4 regions of the Streptomyces sp. NPDC006435 genome follow, and region 3 is predicted to be linked to each of the others. Evidence: riboswitches for the same ligand, from Rfam matches in the RefSeq annotation. Region 3 holds a riboswitch; each other region holds the start of a gene.
The links. A riboswitch is a leader RNA that binds a small molecule or an ion and turns the genes downstream of it on or off. The one in region 3 is predicted to bind cobalamin.
Positions count from the first base shown of each region.

Region 1 (3,813 bases), on a different contig from region 3:
ACGCGCGCCCGCACCTCGGCGTCGGACAGGCCAAGGTTGAGCGGGCCGAACGACACGTCCTGGAGGACGGACGCGGCGAAGAGCTGGTCGTCGGGGTCCTGCACCACCAGCTGCACGGTCGTGCGCAGCCGGGTCAGTCCCTTGCGGTCGTACGTGACGGGGTTCCCCTCGACGGTCAGTTGCCCCGTACGGGGCCGCAGCCCGCCGCTGAGCAGCCGCATCAGCGTGGTTTTGCCGCTGCCGTTGCGGCCCAGCAGCGCGAGCGCGCGCCCCTCGCGCACCTCGAAGTCGAGCCCGTCGAGCACGGTCGGCCCGTCCTCGTACGAGAAGGACGCGCCCCGCAGGGCGACCAGGGCGGCGGGCTCGCTCATGACAGCGGCCTTTCCAGTACGAGGGTGAGGACGGTCAGTGCCGCGAGCAGCGCGAGGCTCGCCGCGGTGAAGGGGGCGGAGACCCGGGCCTCGGGCACCAGGACGCGCAGGGTGCCGTCGTAGCCCCGGCCGGCGAGCCCGGCCTGGAGCCGCGCCGCCCGGTCGAAGGCCCGGACGAACGCGGTGGCGCCGAGCCCGCCCAGGGAACGCCAGGCGGCGGCCCGAGTGGTGTGCCCGAGCCGGGCCGCCTGCGCCTGACGGATCAGGCGCACGGAGTCGAGCAGCAGGAAACTCATGCGGTACGTCACCAGGGCGACGTCCACGACCGGCGCGGGCACCCCGGCCCGCACCAGGCGCGGCAGCAGGTCGGACATCGGTGTGGTGAAGGCGAACAGCAGCACCCCGAGGGAGGCGGCCGAGGTGCGCAGCAGGAGTTCCCCCGCCCGGACCGGCCCGCCGTCGGCGAGGGACACGAACCCGCCGGGGCCGCCGATCTGCACCAGCAGGGTGGCCGCCCCGGTCACGCAGAAACCCAACGGCACCCGGTACGCCCGCCACAGCCGCCGGCCCGGCACGCCCGCCGGACCGGCCAGCAGCACGAGCGCCGTCACCAGGACGAGCGCCGCGCCGGGCCAGGGCGGCAGCGAGATCGCGAGCACGGTGAGCCCGAGTCCGAGCACGGCCTTGTCCACGGGATGACGGCGGCGCCAGCGGTTGCTGTGCGCCGCCTCGTCGATCGGCAGCACGCGGGTTCAGGCTCCTTCGGCGGGGGAGTCCCCGGTGCCGACGGACGTGCTTTCGGCGTCCCGTCGCGCCTGCTCCTGCGTCAGGGCGAGTTCCGCGCCCTGGCGGCGGCCCCGGCGCAGCCCGAAGTAGTAGGCGAGGACGCCCGCGCCGAGCGCCGCCTGGAGGGCGAAGAGCGCCGACTCGATCTCGCCGGACGGTGGTTCGTACAGGGGCGAGAACCAGGGTTCGTAGTCCGGTTCGATCTCGGTGATCGCCGTCTCCGCCTCGGCGTCGGCGCCCGTGAACGGCTCCTTCTTGTGGTCGCCGAGGCCGAGTGCCAGCGGCAGGACCGCGAGCGCGGCCACGACGAGCAGCAGCAGGGCGTTGATCTTCGCGTTACGGCTCATCGGGCCACCTCCTCGGGCGTGCCGGTCCGGTCCGCGCGGCGAGTCGGGAACACGCCCAGCCGGGTCAGTTCCCCCTTGCTGGACTGCGCCAGCAGCCGCATCACGACCACCGTCAGCAGACCCTCGCTCACCGCGAGCGGGATCTGGGTGACGGCGAAGATGGAACCGAACTTGCCGAGCGCGCCCAGGAATCCGCTGCTCGGGTCGGGGAAGGCCAGCGCCAGCTGCACACTGGTGACGCAGTAGGTGGAGAGGTCGGCGACGAACGCGGCGAAGAACACCGTCACCATCAGCGGCACGTCGAACCGCCGCAGCAGCCGGTACAGCCCGTATCCGGCCCAGGGGCCGACGATCGCCATCGAGAAGACGTTGGCACCGAGCGTGGTCAGACCGCCGTGGGCCAGCAGCAGCGCCTGGAAGAGCAGGGTGATGGTGCCGAGCACCGCCATGATCGGCGGCCGGAAGAGGATGGCGCCCAGTCCGGTACCCGTGGGGTGTGAGCAACTCCCGGTGACGGAAGGGAGTTTCAGGGCCGACAGGACGAAGGTGAAGGCACCGGAGGCGCCGAGGAGCAGGGTGCTCTCCGGGTGCTCCTTGACCTCACGGGTGAGTGACCGTACTCCGTGTACGACGAACGGCGCGGACGCGACGCCCCAGGCGATCGCGTGCGCCGGAGGCAGAAAGCCCTCGGCTATGTGCATGGCTCAGTAGACCCTCTCCAGCACCTCGTGGATGGTTGACGCGCCTTGGCCGGTCTCCTGGCTGACGGGTACCACCGCCCGTGCTCCGCCTTCCCGGGTCCGAGGACCCAGTGGCTGCCCGCAGGGGGCTGGAGCCGGACTTCCCGATCACAGTGGCGAGGGCCGCACCGGTATCACACCGGATTTCCCGTTCACCAAGGCGTGGTGACAGTAATGCCTGGCCCGGGGTGGTGACAAGCACGCCCGGAGGGGGCGGGGAGCACCGCGCGCACGCCTGCGCGCCCGCGCGTACCGGGTGCGACGCCCGGTGCACCACGCCGCTTTTTCTGCACGCCCGCACGCCCGCGCGCAGGGGCCGGTGCGCGGTGTCGGTCACCTGCGCGAACGGCCCGGTACGGGCGCACGGGGCCGTCCGCCCGTACCGCCCGTGCCGTCACCGCGTACCGCTCCTGCTGCCACTCCGTACCGCCCCTGCTGGCACCGCGGGCCGGGGCCGTGCGCCCTCTGTGCGAGACTCGGTGTCGCACCACGGGCGGGCGGGCCGCCGCCACCGATGAAGGGAACGTCTCCGGATGCGCATCGGGATCGTCGGCACCGACAGCAGCCACGTCGACCAGATCGTCCGCCACCTCAACGTCGACGGGGCGGGCGGCGACGCGCGCGTCGTGGCGCTCAGCGGCGGACACGGCCCGCGCAACGACGCCCTGGCGGCCACCGGCGGGATCACGACCGTCGTCGACGAGCCCACCGAACTGCTCGGACTGGTCGACGCCGTCGTCGTCGCGGACCGGTACGGAACGCGCCACCGCGACCTGGCGGTCCCCTTCCTGGCCGAGGGCCTCGCGGTGTTCGTCGACAAGCCGCTCGCCCGCACCGTCGAGGACGCCCGGGCCATGATCGACACCGCGCTCGCCCACGGCGCGCCGCTCACCTCGTCCTCGGCGCTCCGCTGGATCCCCGACACCGAGGAACTGGCGGCCCGGTCGGCGGCGAACGGCGCGCCGCACCTGGTCGTCGTGTCCGGGCCGGCCGACCCCGACAGCGAGTACGACGGGATCTTCTTCTACGGGATCCACACGGTGGACATCGCCCTCCGGCTCGCGCCCGGAGCGGTCTCCGGCATCCGCACGGACCTCACCGGTACCACCGTCACCGCGTCGTTCACCGCGGGCGGCACCCGGGTCGTCGTGAACCTCGTCCGGCCGGGCGACACGGAGCAGATCCCGTTCCACGCGATGGCCTCCACCCGCGAGGCCATGGTCCAGCGGACGCTCGTCCCCGGCGCGGACTACTGCGTGCCGGGCCTCGAAGCGTTCCTGGAGATGGCCCGTACGGGCAGGCAGCCCATCGGGCACGAGGACCTGTTGCGTCCGGTCGAGGTCCTGGAGGCCGTCGCCGCGGCCATGGGCGAGGCGTCCGCCGGTCCCCGGACGGCGTGAACCGGAGGGTGGCCCGATCCCGTCGCGACCGCGCCGACGGGGGTGCCCCGCGGACCGGACGAGGGTTGCGGCGGAGTGACGGGAGAGGGACCGACAGCTTTCTCCCGGAGGACAGTTGACCTGGTGAGGGCCCTTCGAGGGGTGTCTCCCTGCGTGAAGTCAACACACT
Region 1 covers NZ_JBEXPY010000015.1:7,552-11,364, reverse strand. The annotation lists gene ABZZ04_RS16980 (ATP-binding cassette domain-containing protein) at 1-371, opposite strand, end outside; gene cbiQ (cobalt ECF transporter T component CbiQ) at 368-1,117, opposite strand; gene ABZZ04_RS16970 (energy-coupling factor ABC transporter substrate-binding protein) at 1,124-1,504, opposite strand; gene ABZZ04_RS16965 (energy-coupling factor ABC transporter permease) at 1,501-2,205, opposite strand; cobalamin riboswitch at 2,235-2,419, opposite strand; gene ABZZ04_RS16960 (Gfo/Idh/MocA family oxidoreductase) at 2,778-3,644, shown strand.
Region 1: it holds a riboswitch for cobalamin, as region 3 does, so the genes downstream of both, ABZZ04_RS16965 (energy-coupling factor ABC transporter permease) here and ABZZ04_RS25380 (cobalamin biosynthesis protein) in region 3, are expected to answer to the same signal.

Region 2 (3,813 bases), on a different contig from region 3:
CGGTGTGAACGGCGTCGCGCTCGGCGTCTTCATCTTCTTCTTCGTGGCCGTCACGGTCATGGGGTTCATGGCGGCCCGCTGGCGCAAAGCGGAGAACGAGGCCAGCCTCGACGAGTGGGGCCTGGGCGGACGGTCCTTCGGCACCTGGGTCACCTGGTTCCTGCTCGGCGGCGACCTGTACACCGCGTACACCTTCGTCGCCGTTCCCGCGGCGATCTACGCGGCGGGCGCGGCCGGCTTCTTCGCCGTGCCGTACACGATCCTCGTGTACCCGCTGATCTTCACCTTCCTGCCCCGGCTGTGGTCGGTCTCGCACAAGCACGGGTACGTCACCACCTCGGACTTCGTGCGCGGACGGTTCGGTTCGAAGGGCCTGTCCCTGGCGGTCGCCCTCACCGGCATCCTCGCCACGATGCCGTACATCGCGCTCCAGCTCGTCGGCATCCAGGCGGTGCTGGACGTGATGGGCGTGGGCGGCGGCGAGAACACCCACTGGTTCATCAAGGACCTGCCGCTGCTGATCGCGTTCGCGGTGCTCGCCGCGTACACCTACTCGTCCGGGCTGCGGGCCCCCGCGCTGATCGCGTTCGTCAAGGACGGGCTGATCTACCTGGTCATCGCGGTGGCGATCATCTACATCCCGATCAAGCTGGGCGGCTTCGACGACATCTTCGCCAAGGCGGGCGAGGCGTTCTCGCAGACCAACCCGGCCACCGACAAGCCTCGCGGCGCGCTCGCACCGGGCGAGGCGGGCCACTGGGGATACGCCACCCTGGCACTGGGCTCGGCGCTGGCGCTCTTCATGTACCCGCACTCGATCACGGCGACGCTCTCCAGCCGCAGCCGTGACGTGATCCGGCGCAACACCACGATCCTCCCGCTGTACTCGCTGATGCTGGGCCTGCTGGCGCTGCTCGGCTTCATGGCGATCGCCGCCGGGATCAAGGTGGACAACGGGCAGTTGGCCATTCCGCAGCTGTTCGAGAACATGTTCCCGGACTGGTTCGCGGGCGTCGCGTTCGCCGCCATCGGCATCGGTGCCCTGGTGCCCGCCGCGATCATGTCGATCGCCGCGGCCAACCTCTTCACCCGCAACATCTACAAGGACTTCCTGAAGCCGGACGCGACCCCGGAGCAGGAGACCAAGGTCTCCAAGCTGGTCTCGCTGCTCGTCAAGGTCGGCGCGCTCGCCTTCGTCCTCACGATGGACAAGACGGTCGCGATCAACTTCCAGTTGCTCGGCGGGATCTGGATCCTCCAGACGATGCCCGCCCTGGTCGGCGGCCTGTTCACCCGCTGGTTCCACCGCTGGGCGCTGCTCGCGGGCTGGGCGGTCGGCATGGTGTACGGGACGGTGGCCGCGTACGGGGTCGCCTCGCCGACGCAGAAGCACTTCGGCGGCTCGTCCGCGGAGATCCCCGGCATCGGCGAGATCGGCTACATCGGTCTCACCGCGTTCGTGCTGAACGTGGTGGTCGTGGTGGTGCTCACCTTCGTCCTGAACGCCATGAAGGCGCCCGCCGGGATCGACGAGACCTCGCCGTCCGACTACACGGCCGACGCGGGCGACCCGGGTGTCGCCGCCGAGCTCCCGCCGGCCACGGCGGGTGCGCCCGGCGGCCACTGACGCCGACCCGCACGAGCGGAACGGGACGCCCCGCACAGGGGACGCCCCGTTCCGGCACGGGGGACGACTCGCCCCGGCACCGGGAACGGCCCGTCCCCCGAGGAACGGCCGCTTCCCGGGTGACGGCCCGTCCCCGCCCCCTTCGGGAAGGGGGCGGGGACGGGCCGTCCGCCGTTTCCGGAAGGCCCGCAGGGCACTTCCCGCCGGTCCGACCCGAGTCGGCCGACACAACATCTGGGGGCTGCTTCATCGGGCGGCCCCCACATGTATGCTCATCCTCGCTGTCGCCGCAGGGGAATCCGGTGCGAATCCGGAACTGTCCCGCAACGGTGTGCTCAGTGCGCATTCGCGCACTCCGAACAAGTCCGAGGACCTGCCGGCAGCGCGTCCGGTTCGACCGATCCGGGCGCCAGACGTCCGGGCCTCGCGGTTGGGCCGGCGGACGCCGTGCGGAGCGCTGTCCCGTCCCGGGTGCGCGCCCGCCCGGCCGCCCCCGTTCCCCCGCCGGCCCCGAGCCGAGCGAGGGAGAGCACCACGTGACCATCGCGCCAGCCGATCCGGCTTCGGTCGCCGCGTCCACGGCCGCCGATTCCGGGGCAGCCGCACACGACGGACCGGGGGCCGCGCTGCTGCGGACCCTGACCGACCTCACCGCCGATCTGCCCGACACCGACCCCGGGCGCGTCGCCGCCGCCGCGCTGCGCGGCCGCAGCGCACGGGCGGACGAGGCCGAGCTGTGTTCGCTGGCCACCGAGGCCGCCGCCGGGCTGATCTCCGAGGACCCGGCCTACTCCCGGCTCGCCGCCCGGCTCCTGACCCGCGCCATCGCGGACGAGGCCGCCGGACAGGGCGCCGTCTCCTTCTCCGCCTCGGTCGCCGTCGGGCACCGCGAGGGCCTGATCGCGGACCGCACGGCCGACTTCGTCGCCCGCAACGCGGACGCCCTCGACGCTCTGGTGGAGCGTGCGCTCGCCGACGGCGCCGACGACCGCTTCGGCTACTTCGGGCTGCGGACCCTGCACAGCCGCTACCTGCTGCGCCACCCGCACACCCGTCAGGTCGTCGAGACGCCGCAGCACTTCATGCTCCGGGTCGCGTCCGGGCTCGCCGAGGACGACTCCCCGCGCGCCGTGGACGAGGTCGCGGCGCTGTACGGACTGATGAGCCGGCTCGACTACCTGCCCTCCTCGCCGACCCTCTTCAACTCCGGTACCCGGCACCCGCAGATGTCCTCCTGCTACCTGCTGGACTCCCCGCTCGACGAGCTGGACTCGATCTACGACCGCTACCACCAGGTGGCCCGGCTCTCCAAGCACGCCGGCGGCATCGGTCTGCCGTACTCCCGCATCCGCTCCCGGGGTTCGCTGATCCGCGGCACCAACGGACACTCCAACGGCATCGTGCCGTTCCTGAAGACGCTCGACGCCTCCGTCGCCGCGGTCAACCAGGGCGGCCGGCGCAAGGGCGCCGCCGCGGTCTACCTGGAGACCTGGCACGCGGACATCGAGGAGTTCCTGGAGCTGCGGGACAACACGGGCGAGGACCAGCGGCGCACGCACAACCTCAACCTGGCGCACTGGATCCCGGACGAGTTCATGCGCCGGGTCGAGGCGGACGGCCGCTGGTCGCTGTTCTCGCCCGCCGACGTGCCCGAGCTGGTGGACCTGTGGGGCGAGGAGTTCGACGCCGCGTACCGGGCCGCGGAGGCGAAGGGGCTGGCCCGCAAGTCGATGCCCGCCCGTGAGCTGTACGGCCGGATGATGCGCACCCTCGCCCAGACCGGTCAGGGCTGGATGACGTTCAAGGACGCCGCCAACCGGACCGCCAACCAGACCGCGGAGCCGGGCCGCGTCGTCCACTCGTCGAACCTGTGCACGGAGATCCTGGAGGTCACCGACGACGGCGAGACCGCCGTCTGCAACCTGGGCTCGGTCAACCTCGGCGCGTTCGTCGTCGACGGCGCCATCGACTGGGAGCGGCTGGACGCCACCGTCCGCACCGCGGTGACCTTCCTGGACCGGGTCGTCGACATCAACTTCTACCCGACCGAGCAGGCCGCCCGCTCCAACGCCCGGTGGCGCCCGGTCGGCCTGGGCGCCATGGGCCTCCAGGACGTCTTCTTCCAGCTGCGGCTGCCGTTCGACTCCGCCGAGGCCCGCGCGCTCTCCACGATGATCTCCGAGCGG
Region 2 covers NZ_JBEXPY010000003.1:291,049-294,861, forward strand. The annotation lists gene mctP (monocarboxylate uptake permease MctP) at 1-1,627, shown strand, start outside; cobalamin riboswitch at 1,893-2,023, shown strand; gene ABZZ04_RS05575 (ribonucleoside-diphosphate reductase subunit alpha) at 2,164-3,813, shown strand, end outside.
Region 2: it holds a riboswitch for cobalamin, as region 3 does, so the genes downstream of both, ABZZ04_RS05575 (ribonucleoside-diphosphate reductase subunit alpha) here and ABZZ04_RS25380 (cobalamin biosynthesis protein) in region 3, are expected to answer to the same signal.

Region 3 (3,813 bases):
CCGCGCACACCGCGACCCGCAGCACGTCATCGCCGTGCGGAGGGGCGACGACCGACTCGCGCACCGCGCCGCGCAGTGAGACCCGAAGCCCGTCCTCCTCGTCGATGCCGAGGCCGTGGGCGAAGGGCAGCACCCCGTACGTCCCCCGCCCGGTCAGCCCGCGCAGCATCTCCAGGCCGGGCTCCAGCAGCGACACGTCGCCGCGGAACTTGTTCACCAGGTAGCCCGCGATCAGCGACTGGTCCTCGGGGGCCAGCAGCGCCGTCGTGCCGAAGAACGAGGCGAAGACCCCGCCGCGGTCGATGTCGCCGACCACCACCACGGGAAAGCCCGCCGCCCGCGCGACGCCCATGTTCACGATGTCCGTGCGCCGCAGGTTGATCTCGGCCGGACTGCCCGCCCCTTCGCAGATCACCGCGTCATACGTGCCCCGCAGCTGCTCCAGGCAGTCCACCACCGTGGAGAACAGCGCCTCCTGCCGGCCGCCGTGGTAGCCGCGCGCGCTCATCTCGCCGACCGGCCTGCCCATCAGGACGACCTGGCTGGAGCGGTCGCCGCCCGGCTTGAGCAGGACCGGGTTCATCAGCGCGGTCGGCTCCACCCGGGCGGCCTGGGCCTGCATGGCCTGGGCCCGCCCGATCTCGGCCCCCTCACGGGTGACGAACGAGTTCAGCGACATGTTCTGCGCCTTGAAGGGCGCCACCTTCACGCCCCGGCGCACCAGCCAGCGGCAGATGCCCGCGGTGACGACGCTCTTGCCGGCGTCGGAGGTGGTTCCGGCGATCAGCAGTCCGCCGCTCATGGGTTTCTCCGTCCTGGGGTGCGGGATCCGGGGGTACGGGGGCCTGCCAGGCCGGTCACGGCCGTCCGGCGCCCCGCGATCCGCCGGGCGGCGAGCGACACGCCGAACCGGCCCGCCGCGCACACGCCCAGGGCCAGCACGCCCACCCGGCGCGACAGCCGTACCGCGCGCTCGATGTCCGCGGCCTCCACCGCCCGGCCGGCCTCGCCGTTGAGCACGGGGCGGTGCTCGACCCGGCCGCCGTACGCGAGGGTCCCGCCGAGCCGTACGCCGAGCGCGCCCGCGAACGCGGCCTCCACCGGGCCCGCGTTGGGGCTCGGATGCCGGCCGGCGTCGGCCCGCCAGGCCCGTACCGCCGCGCCCGGCCGGCCTCCCGCGGCCACGGCGAGCAGGGCGGTGAGCCGGGCGCCGGGCCAGCCCGCGAGGTCGTCGAGCCGGGCCGAGGCCCAGCCGTAGCGCCGGTACCGGGGCGACTTGTGGCCGACCATGGCGTCCAGGGTGTTGACAGCCCGGAAACCGGCCAGTCCGGGCACCCCGCCCAGCGCGCCCCACACCAGGGCGCCGACCACGGCGTCCGAGGTGTTCTCGGCCACGGACTCCACCACGGCGCGGGCGATCTGCGGCCCGTCGAGGGACTGCGGGTCGCGCCCGCACAGATGCGGCAGCCGTTCGCGGGCCAGTTCGATGTCGCCGGCCGCCAGGGCATCGCCGATGGCCCGCGCCTCGCGGCCCAGGGACGTGCCGCCGACGACGGACCAGGTGGTGGCGGCGGTCAGCGCGACGGAGGCGGCGGGACGGTCGCGCAGGGCGCGGGCGACCAGCGCGGCACCGCCCGCGACGCCCCCGGCGCAGACCAGGGCGTGCAGCGCGCCCCACCCGCGGTGGTCGTGCCACAGACGGCGCTCGACACCTGCCGCGGCCCGCCCGAACCCGGCCACCGGATGCCCCCTGCGGGGGTCACCGAGCAGCAGGTCGCCGAGCAGACCGGCGGCGGCGCCGTACGCGAAGACGCGGTCGGCTCGCACGCTCAACCGGCCGTCGTGCCTCGGAGGATCCCGGTACGGGCGGCTCTCGGCGAGAGCGCCCCGACGACGGACGCACGGCAGCCAGGCATGGCGATATGTCCTCACTCAGGGTCCGCGCCCTGGTTCGACGTGACCGGCGACGAGAGTCTCCTGGCTCCCGGATCCGCGGTTCCCCCGGCCTTCCAGCCCGCTCGCGCGTGCCGTGACTTCCGGTGTTGGGGGACCGCTCCCCGGTGACAGTGGCGGGACCGCGCCGGATTCGCACCGGCTTCCTCTGCTGTCGCCGTGATTGGCTCCGGCAGTCCACCACGCCCCGCGAACGCCCGTCAACCTGCCGTTGACCTGCGGCGGTGCAGTGTGCTGAGACCCACATCGCCCCGGGCGCACGACGGAGGGCCGGACACCTCGCGGGTGTCCGGCCCTCCGTGACGCGCGCGCGTCGGACGCGACACGTGTGCTCGGGCGTGACGCGTGTGCCCGGGCGTGACGCGTGTGCTCAGGCGACGATCAGGAAGATCCCGTACGCGACCGCCGCCGCGCACAGCCCGAAGCAGGCGTACGCACCGGCGCGGGCCAGCAGCACCGAGCCGCCGGAGCCGCCCTGCGCCGCCGGTTCGGCCTGCTTGGAGAGGCCGACGATGCCGAGGGTGAAGAGGCCCACCAGGGCGACGGTGACCACGAGGGAGACGCCGAACACGGAACCGAGGGCTGCCCAGTCGATTTTCATGCTGATTCCTTAGACGGCCGGCCTGGAGGGCCCGCTCAGACGGTGGCGGGTCGTGCCGGGTCCTGGGTGGTGGTGGTTGCGGCCGGGGCCGCGATGGTGGCCGTGAGGTTCTGGACCGGCGCCTGGGCCGCGGTGGGCGGCGGGCTGACGGCGGCGATGGCCGTGGTGACGACGCCCGCGGGCTCGACGTCGCCGTCCGACGGGGCGACGTCCCCGTGGCCGACCGGCTTGCGGCGCGAGATCAGCCAGATCGAGCCGGAACCCGCGACCAGCAGCGCCGCGACGACGACGACACCCCAGGTGCCCTGCTTGGTGAGCAGCTCGGCGCCCGCACCGACCAGACCGGCGGCCGGGAGGGTCAGGCCCCAGGCGACGAACATCCGGGTGGCGGTGGACCAGCGGACCACACCGCCCTGCCGGCCGAGGCCCGCGCCCATCACGGCACCGGAGCAGGACTGGGTGGTGGAGAGGGAGAAGCCGAGGTGCGAGGAGGCCAGGATGACCGTGGCCGCGCTGGTCTGGGCGGCGAAGCCCTGCGGCGGCCTGAGGTCGGTGAGGCCGCTGCCCATGGTGCGGATGATGCGCCAGCCGCCCAGGTAGGTGCCGAGGGCGATGGCCAGGCCGGCGGACACGATCACCCAGACCGGCGGGTTGGAACCGGGGCTCAGGACGCCGCCGGTGACCAGGGCCAGGGTGATGATGCCCATGGTCTTCTGCGCGTCGTTGGTGCCGTGGGCGAGGGAGACCAGTCCGGCCGAGGCGATCTGACCGGCGCGGTAACCCTTGGCGGTGGCCTTCTCCTGGGCGTCGTTGCGGATCTTCCCGCCGATCCGGTACGTCAGCCTGGTGGCCAGCAGCGCGGCCAGTCCGGCGACGATCGGGGCGGCCACCGCGGGGAGCAGCACCTTGGTGACGACGGTGCCGCCGTTGACGGAGGACCAGCCGGCCGACATGACGGCCGCGCCGATCAGGCCGCCGAACAGGGCGTGCGAGGAGCTGGACGGCAGTCCGACCAGCCAGGTCAGCAGATTCCACAGGATGGCGCCGACGAGTGCCGCGAAGATCACTTCTGTTCGCAGCCCGTCCTCGTTGATGATCCCGCCGGAGATCGTCTTGGCGACCTCCACCGACAGGAACGCGCCGACGAGATTGAGAACGGCGGACATGGCCACCGCTGTCTTCGGTCTGAGTGCACCGGTCGAGATGGTCGTCGCCATCGCGTTCGCGGTGTCATGGAAACCGTTCGTGAAATCGAACAC
Region 3 covers NZ_JBEXPY010000028.1:56,855-60,667, reverse strand. The annotation lists gene ABZZ04_RS25385 (cobyric acid synthase) at 1-802, opposite strand, end outside; gene ABZZ04_RS25380 (cobalamin biosynthesis protein) at 799-1,827, opposite strand; cobalamin riboswitch at 1,971-2,103, opposite strand; gene ABZZ04_RS25375 (hypothetical protein) at 2,324-2,554, opposite strand; gene ABZZ04_RS25370 (inorganic phosphate transporter) at 2,590-3,813, opposite strand, start outside.

Region 4 (3,813 bases), on a different contig from region 3:
AGACCGCGACCAGCGCGGCCATGGATCCGGCGAACGCCGCGACGGGCAGCGCCACATCGGTGGCCACCCCGGCGCCGACCCCCAGCACGACGACCGAGGCGGCGCCCGCCGACGCCCCGGACGAGGCGCCCAGCAGGAACGGGTCGGCCAACGGGTTGCGCACCAGCGCCTGGAGCACCGCGCCCGACAGGGCCAGCCCGGCGCCGACGACGGCCCCGAGCAGCACCCTGGGCAGCCGCACCTCCCACACGATCGTCGGGTACGCACCGGTGCGTTCACCGCCCAGGACCGTACTCAGCACCTCGCCCGGCGGAATCCGTACCGGACCGAGCGCCAGACCGGCCACCGCTGCCGCGAGCAGCAGCACCGTGAGGACGCCGATCACGACGGGGGCCGAGCGCAGGGCGGACTTCGGGCCGGGGCGGGCGGACCCCGCGCTCACGGGGTGCCGGGGTGCAGCTGCCCGGCCAGGTCCCGTACGGCGTCGGCGACCCGGACCCCGAGCACGGCCGAGGACAGCGGGAGCACCGCGAACTTCTTGTTCCTGATCGCCGGCACGTCCGCGAGCGCCGGATCGTCCAGCAGCCGCTTCTTCTTGGCCGCGACCGTGGTGCCTCCGTAGTCGTAGATCACGACCACCTCGGGCCTGCGCTTGATGACCTGCTCCCAGGACACGTCGCCGAAGGTGGCGTCGAGGTCCGCGAAGACGTTCCTGCCACCGGCGAGCTCGACGATCTCGTTGCCGATGCCCTTGCCGCCCGCCGTGAACGCGGAGCTGTCGCCGGAGTCGTACACGAACACCGAGCGGGGCGAGGAGCCCTTGAGGCCCGCCTCGACCGCCGCGATCTTCCGCCGTTCCCGGGCGATCAGCTCGCTGCCGCGCTCCGGTACGCCGAAGGTCCTGGCGACCTGGGTGATCTCGGTGGCCAACTGGTCGAGGCCGACCCCGCCCTCGGTGCAGTTCTCGATGTTCAGCCGGGTGTCGATGCCGTTCTTGTGGAGCCCCGCCCGGTCCTGGCCCCTGGCCCTGTCGAAGGCGCTGTCGTACCCGCCATAGACGAAGTCGGGGTTGGCACCGAGCAGCACTTCCTTGGAGGGGTACTCCTTCGCGAGCACCTTGGTCCGGTCGTACGCGGACCGGTACTCCGGCAGGACGCTGTCGTCCAGGTAGGCCGTACCGACCAGCCGGTCCCGGAGCCCGAGGGCCAGCATGATCTCGGTGACGTGCTGGTTCATGGTGACGACCCGTTCCGGCGGGGCGTCGAAGGTCGTTCTCGTACCGCAGTTGGTGACCGTGTAGGGGAAGCCGTCGGCGGCCGGTGCGGCCCCCGTCCCGTCCTTGTCGCCGGTGCCGCAGCCGGCGAGCGGCAGCAGGAGCAGCGGTATGAGTACGAGCGGTACACGGCGGATCCGTGGCATGGCCGGCCCTTTCCGGGGGATGTCCTCGTCCCCTGGGTCGTCTGGGAAGGCGGCGCGGCCAGTATCTGGCTTCCGGGCCGTTGCAGCCCGGTCACAGTGGCGGGACCGTACCGGATTCACACCGGTTTCCTGACGCGCGTCGCCCATGTTCTCCGGGCCATTCTGTCAGACCACGTATTCCGGCAGGTCATGGCCCTGGTACCGACGGCCGGTGTTCATCGCTTCCGGCCTCAGCCGCTGCCGCTCCGCGCTCCTGCACGGTCGCCCCGCGCCGGAGCGCGGCAAGGAACGAACGTTCACGGAGTGAACTCCATGACACGTACGGGTGATTGTCCTCGACGGTGGTGCGACGTCACCCGGAAGTGGGGCTATCTCTGCTGGTTGTGATCGAGAACTTGCTGCGTGCCGCCACGGTGGCCGCTCTCACCGCCCTGTCCCTCGCCCCGGCGGGCGCTGCACTCGCGGACGAGGGTCCCCTCGTGCCGCAGGTGAGCCCGTGCGCCGCCGTCGTGGCGCCCGCCGGCCAGATCTGTGTGCCGTCGCCCAAGCAGTGCATCAAGGCGCCGTGCCCCCAGTACGACCTGCTCCACATCCTCCCGTACTACCCGCTGCCCTCGTACGAGGAGGTCATGGCCGCACACGGAACGGACCCCACCCCCTGACACAACTCCGGTGCCCTGTCGTGCGGTCCGGCCACGTCCGTGACCGCACGACAGGGCACCGGGCACAGGGACCACCGCACCACTCGCTCCACCGCGCCACTCACTCCACGGCACGCGTTCCGCGACACACGCACTCCGCACCGTCCGCACCGCAGAACCGTCCGCACCACCGACACCGCCCGGTCGCCCACGGGGTCTCCCGTGCTCACATCCTGAGCAGTCCCGCCACGATCGGGGCGTTGTCAGTGGGCGCAGGTATGTTCGGTTCGTGTCCAGCCGGTGTGGCGAGGACGTCCCCTTTTTGTTGCATAGGAGTGGTGCGTTGTCGGATTGGGAGAGGTCGAGCACGGCGCGGGTGACGGCACCCGCACGGCCGCGGAAGCTCGCCAAAGTACCGTTCGTCGAACTGGCCGACGGGCGCCTGCAAGGAGTGGTGTCCAGCGGCTCGGACATCGGACGGGTCTACGTCTCGTCGGTCGCGGTCGGCACCTACGCCTTCGCCTGCAGCACCAACAACAACCGGCCCTGCGGCGGCGCGCGGGGATCGTTCTGCAAACACATCCAGGCCCTGATCGGCGAGGCGGTGCTGCAGTACGGGGCCGAGCGCGTCGCCCGCTATCTGAAGGTCGACATCGCGGAGGGCGCGTCGAGCGCACCGGTCATCACCGCCCAGATGACCGGCACCCGCCCGCCGCAGGGGGACACCGCGGCCGCCGCGCCCGTCTTCAGCCGGTTCCTGCGCCACCTCGCCTATCTGGAACTCGCCCCGACCACCGCGCCGTTGCCGGAGATGCAGTGGTTCCCGCCGACCAGGGCGGTGGCGTGATGCGCACCGATCTGCTCCACGAACCCGTCGCCGGACTCGACGAGGCACTGTCGGCCGTCGACGCCTTCGACCGGGTACTGGTCGCCGGACTGCTCCGCCCCAGGCCCGACCGGGCCGCGGACCTGATGGAGTTCGCCGAAGCCCTCGCGGGCACACCGCTGGCGGACCGGGTCGCCGAGGCCGCGGAGAAGGCGGCGGGCGGAGCCGCGGACGAGGACCACTTCGTCGCCCTCGCCGCCGCCCGCACCGCACTGCTCGGCTCCGTCCACGACGCGCTGACGGCCCGCATACGGGAAGCGGTCGGCCGCCCCGACGGCGAGCCGGCCACCGCCGTGCCCGGCGAACAGCAAGCGGCGAACCTCCTCGCCGCCGCCCGCTCCTGGCTGTCCGACCTGGCCCGCTCCGGCTGGCAGGGCATCGACCACGAGGTGGTCTCCGGAGCGGCACAGGTCGTCTCCGCGATGCTCCCGGACCCGGCGCTGCGCCGCCTGGCGACGCTCCTCGACGGCTTCGCCGCCGAACTCGCCGCGTCCTGCCCCGGCGCCTCGATGGAACACGTACCGGCACGCCGCTGGGCCGACCTCTGGTCACGCGCGATGCTGCTGACACTGCCCGGCGCCGCCCACGTCCCCACGACCGGCACGGTCACCGGCCGTCTCCTGCCCCTCGGCATCGACGTGCACGAACACGCGACCGCCGTACAGGCCCAGGTCCACGCGGTGTTCGAGCCCGCGGACGGCTCCACTCCCCGCCTGGTGCGCGCCGGTGTGTCGGCGCCCAAGCCCGACACGGTCGTCGGAGCCGGCCTGTGGCAACTGCTGCGCCCGCACATGTCGCTCCTGGCCGCCGCCGGTGAGGGCCGCGCCATGGAACTCACCGACATGCCGATCACCTGCGAGAACGACC
Region 4 covers NZ_JBEXPY010000007.1:132,618-136,430, reverse strand. The annotation lists gene ABZZ04_RS11025 (iron ABC transporter permease) at 1-442, opposite strand, end outside; gene ABZZ04_RS11020 (ABC transporter substrate-binding protein) at 439-1,419, opposite strand; cobalamin riboswitch at 1,458-1,596, opposite strand; gene ABZZ04_RS11015 (hypothetical protein) at 1,803-2,081, shown strand; gene ABZZ04_RS11010 (hypothetical protein) at 2,404-2,907, shown strand; gene ABZZ04_RS11005 (hypothetical protein) at 2,877-3,813, shown strand, end outside.
Region 4: it holds a riboswitch for cobalamin, as region 3 does, so the genes downstream of both, ABZZ04_RS11020 (ABC transporter substrate-binding protein) here and ABZZ04_RS25380 (cobalamin biosynthesis protein) in region 3, are expected to answer to the same signal.